Regions from separate parts of the Micromonospora sp. DT4 genome, predicted to be linked through region 2. Evidence: riboswitches for the same ligand, from Rfam matches in the RefSeq annotation. Region 2 holds a riboswitch; the other holds the start of a gene.
What was found. A riboswitch is a leader RNA that binds a small molecule or an ion and turns the genes downstream of it on or off. The one in region 2 is predicted to bind cyclic di-AMP.
Positions count from the first base shown of each region.

Region 1: linked by a shared signal. The riboswitch ahead of ACLQ24_RS16135 (transglycosylase family protein) and the one ahead of ACLQ24_RS09355 (coiled-coil domain-containing protein) in region 2 are both predicted to bind cyclic di-AMP.

Region 1 covers NZ_JBNCKT010000050.1:13,811-16,004, reverse strand. The annotation lists gene ACLQ24_RS16145 (peptidase inhibitor family I36 protein) at 1-70, shown strand, start outside; gene ACLQ24_RS16140 (peptidoglycan-binding domain-containing protein) at 183-671, opposite strand; cyclic di-AMP (ydaO/yuaA leader) riboswitch at 940-1,110, shown strand; gene ACLQ24_RS16135 (transglycosylase family protein) at 1,110-1,796, shown strand; gene ACLQ24_RS16130 (hypothetical protein) at 1,871-2,194, opposite strand, start outside.
Region 2 covers NZ_JBNCKT010000021.1:42,584-44,777, reverse strand. The annotation lists gene ACLQ24_RS09355 (coiled-coil domain-containing protein) at 1-795, opposite strand, end outside; cyclic di-AMP (ydaO/yuaA leader) riboswitch at 800-930, opposite strand; gene ACLQ24_RS09350 (hypothetical protein) at 1,683-1,844, shown strand; gene ACLQ24_RS09345 (copper-translocating P-type ATPase) at 1,844-2,194, shown strand, end outside.

The DNA of each region.
Region 1 (2,194 bases), on a different contig from region 2:
CCTGGCGTACGACTCGGCCGCGATCGGGGGTAGCTGGAACCAGCGGATCGAGGCGGTCCGGGTCTGCTGATCCGGCGGCGGCGCCGGGCATGGGCTACTCGGCGTCGCCGCACCTCAGGGAGGGACCACAGCAGCGCCGGCCGGACTCCGACGGGGGATTCCGACCGGCGCTGTGGTGGGGTTCAGCCCGGGTAGTAGCAGACGTTGGGAATGACCGGGCCGCCGTCGACCCCGAAGATCGCGAAGCCCATGTACGCGCGGGTCTGTGGGCCGTACTCGCCGTCCTCGGCGATGTCCGCGTACACGATGTCCTCATTGATCCTGTGCTGGGCGTACCGGACGGCCTCGCGGGTCTTCGAGCCGTAGTTGCCGTCGAGGGTGAGCGATCGCGAGTAGCAGTTGTTCAGCGCCTCCTGCAGCACCAACACTGCCGAGCCCGAGTGGCCGTAGGTGAGGTAGCAGTGCTTGTTTCCGGTCTGCCAGCCGACGGTGGGGACGTGCATGTCCGCCCCGCCCGGGTAGCCGCCGACCCGGTAGAAGGTCAGGCTGGTGCACGGGCTGGACGCCTGCGCGGCGGTCGGCGTGGCCAGGGTCAGGCCGGCGCCGGCCAGTACGGCCACGAGGGTGGCCGCAGCGCGGCGACGGCCGTTGCGACTCTGGTGGATGGGCATGATCTCCTCCTGGGGATTGTCTCCGGGATCGACCCGGTGCGCTTCAGAGCATCGCGACCGTCCATCTACGGTTTCCTGTCTGAACGTCAATTCACCGGTGACAGCCGGTCCTGATCCGAAGCGGTCCACGGTGGTCGGTGCACAGGTGCACGTGGTCCGCAACCGCTGGGAAAGGCGCCCCGCGTGGGCCGGTGAACAACTTCACAAGCGGTGGGCGATGTTCACCGACCGTGCCTACCGTCGGTCGGGTCCACCACCGTGGACGCCGCGACCGGCAACGCCAAATCCTGCCCCCGGTCGTCGGGAAAAGAACCCGGGCAGGAGCGGGGGACCCAACGTTCCTCGGTGCATGTCACCTCGGGGTGAAGCCGCCAGCGCGCGGCCGGGCTCCTCGGCCCGAACCCGACAGCTCACCTCGCCGGCGTGGAGGAATGAACAATGACATCTGCGTACACCCCCCGTCACCGACGGGTCACCACCCGCCGCGTCGCCGTCGGCACCCTGGCCGTCGGCGCGGTCACCGGCGCCGTCGTCCTCTTCGGCCCGGCGGCCCCGGCTCAGGCCGGCGTCAACTGGGACGCGGTCGCCCAGTGCGAGTCGGGCGGCAACTGGAAGATCAACACCGGGAACGGCTACTACGGCGGGTTGCAGTTCTCGCAGGGCACCTGGGCCGGCTACGGCGGCACGAAGTACGCCGCCCGCGCCGACCTGGCCAGCCGCGGGGAGCAGATCGCGATCGCGGAGAAGGTGCTCGACGGGCAGGGCATCGGCGCGTGGCCGACCTGCGGCCGCAAGGGCGGCTCGTCGGGCGGCTCGGCCACGAAGTCCACCCCGAAGTCCTCGACGAAGTCGACCACCAAGTCGTCGAAGGCGACCAAGTCGTCGACGTCCACCGGCGGCAAGGAGCGGTCGTCCCGGGGCGACCAGCCGGCGACCCGTGGTCACGAGCGGACCACCCCGGCGGCCAGCGGAGACACGTACGTGGTCAAGCCGGGGGACACCCTGTCGGAGATTGCCGAGCGTCACCGCCAGGCCGGCGGCTGGCAGGCCCTGTACGAGCGTAACCGGCAGCTGATCGGCGTCGACCCGGGCCTGATCCTCCCGGGCCAGCGGCTCGCTCTCTGACGCACGACAGACGAACGCTCGGCCGAGTCACCGGCCGAGCGTTCGTTCGTCTGGCTTTCTCCGCGCGGGACACGTCACGCCGCCGAGGCGGCCGTCCCCGCCTCGCGGCGCGCCGCCGCGTCGCCGTTCCAGCCCCAGCGCGGTGCCGGTGCGGCCGCCTCGGCCGGCCAGCCGGTGCCGGCCGCGCCACCGTCGATGGTCATCTCGACCGGGTCGGCGGTGCTGCGGGCCATCCGCAGCGACTGCTCGGCGCCCGTGCGGGCCGAGCACGGCCAGGCCTGGCCGGCGCACTGGAGATTGCCGCAGTGCCCCTCGTCGTCGGGCTCGTGGGCAGCGAGCACGTCGACCGCGAGCTGCCAGAGCAGCGGGTTGGTCACGTCGTGCGGGCGTTCGGCGCG
Region 2 (2,194 bases):
GCCCTTCGGGTGCTCGTACGGTCCGCCGTCGCGGTGGCAGCCCACGAACCGGTTGAACCCGGCCCGCTTGACCTCCTTGTACGCGTGCAGGGTGCGCGGCGTGATGCAGCCGGAGGTGGTCGGATCGTCCTCGCTGCACGACTGCGGCTTCCACTCGCCGTCGGCGGTGCGACCGGGGCCGATCCGGGCGACCGGCGAGACGGCGTCGACCAGGCCGCCGGTGAAACCCTGACCGCCGACGAGCGCGAGCGCCTTGTCCGCGTCGCGCTTGTCCTTCGCCATCAGGGCGGTCTGCTTCTGCTGCTCGTGTACCTCCGCGTCGAGGGCCAGCTTGGCCTGCTCGGCGCGGGCCTTCACCGCGTTGACCTCGGCGAGCTTCTTCTCGTTGACCATGTTCATCTCGTCGAGCGCTGCGGCCCGCTGGACGAACGAGTCCGGGGCGTCGGCCTCCAGCAGCATCGCGATCGCGCCGACCCGCCCGGTCCGGTACGACTGGGCGGCGATCTGCCCGACCTGCGGGGCCAGCGCTGCCAGGTCGGCCTTGGCCCGGTCGACCTCGGCTGCCAGTTCGACCTGCCGCTTCTTGGACTTGTCCAGTTTGGACTTGGCCGCCACGTAGTCCCGGTTGGTCTGCTCGATGACGTCGTTGAGCAGCTTGGGCTCGCCGTCATCCTCGTGCCCGGATGGTGTGGGGGTCGTCGGGGCGGCGTGGGCCGGGAGGGGACCGGCGAGCACGGTCAGCGCGGCGAACACGGCCACCACGGGCGTCAACCAGCGGCGTAGGGGTGCCGTCACAATCTTCCCTTCCGTCGACCGCCGACCGGGTTAGCTGACGGGTTCGGGGCGGAAGTGGCCCCTACCGCTGTCGCGGATTCACCCCACATACCTGGGTCCCCGGCTCGCCGGTTGGCGATTGGGCGGTGGCACCGCAGGCGCCGCTGCGCGCCTTCGTCGGTGACCGGCAGCGAGGTTACCCGAGAGTCCACCGCCTGAGCTACGTCCTGATGCCGACTAAAAGCGTCATTTCGCCATGGCGCTGAGTGACCAGTGACGCGGTTCTCAGGGCGGGTGCCCGATCCGGTCACGTTGAGGAGTGTCACCATGCCGTATCCGTGCTCCTGTTCGGCTCTGGCCACCCGGTGGGTGGCGGTGGATGGGGGTGCGCTCCGCTGCGGATCGGGCCCGTCGGGCCGACCGGCTGGCGGGGAACTGAGAGCGGCCAGCGCCTCTGCGCGGTCCGTGCGGGGGCGCGCTGGCGGGACCTCCGCGTCCGACCCGGCCGTCGACCCGGCCGTCGACCCGGCCGTGGTCGCGACGAGGATCCGTCGTACCCGGTGCGGAGCGGGTCGAGCGGAATGGCTGCGGTCGGAACCCAATGCGAGACTCCCAACGATCCGGTGCGGGGTACGTGCCGGCGGGCCGTGCGGTTCAGCTCCGCCGGACGAACGCGGTGACGGGCGCGTCGGATCGCTGCCTGACGATTCGGCGATCACGGAGGGTGATTCGCCGACCCGGTCGGTGCGGTGCGGCGCGGCGCCGCGCCGTGGCGACGCCGGTGCCCGTCTGGGCGTCCGGATCAGGTGGGTCATCGTCGCAAGATGCTAACCAGTGCGCCGGGGCGCCGCAGATCGTGGCGGAGTGTCGGACGCGCGAACCGCTGACGCTGCCCCGACCGGCGCGCGATGGTGGAGTCATGCCCGCGCCGCCGCCCGACCCCGGACCACCCGCCGATCACCGCCAGCACGCCGAGCCGACCGGGCGCGGCCAACACGCTGGGCGCGGCCAACACGCTGGGCGCGGCCAACACGCTGGGCGCGGCCAACACGCTGGGCACGACCCGGTGATGTTCCGTCGCCGGTTCTGGGTCTGTCTGGTGCTCACCGTGCCGGTGGTGCTGACAAGTCATCTGGTGATGGACCGGCTCGGACTCCGGCTGGACGTACCGGGTCGCTCCTGGGTGGGGCCGGTGCTCGGCTCGGTGGTGTTCCTCTGGGGTGGCTGGCCGTTCCTGGTCGGCGCGGTACGCGAGGTGCGCGATCGCGCACCGGGCATGATGCTGCTGGTCGCGATGGCGATCACCGTGGCGTACGCCGCGTCGCTGGCGACCAGCCTGGATGCCTTCGACCTGGACTTCTGGTGGGAGCTGGCGGCGCTGGTCACCATCATGCTGCTGGGTCACTGGCAGGAGATGAAG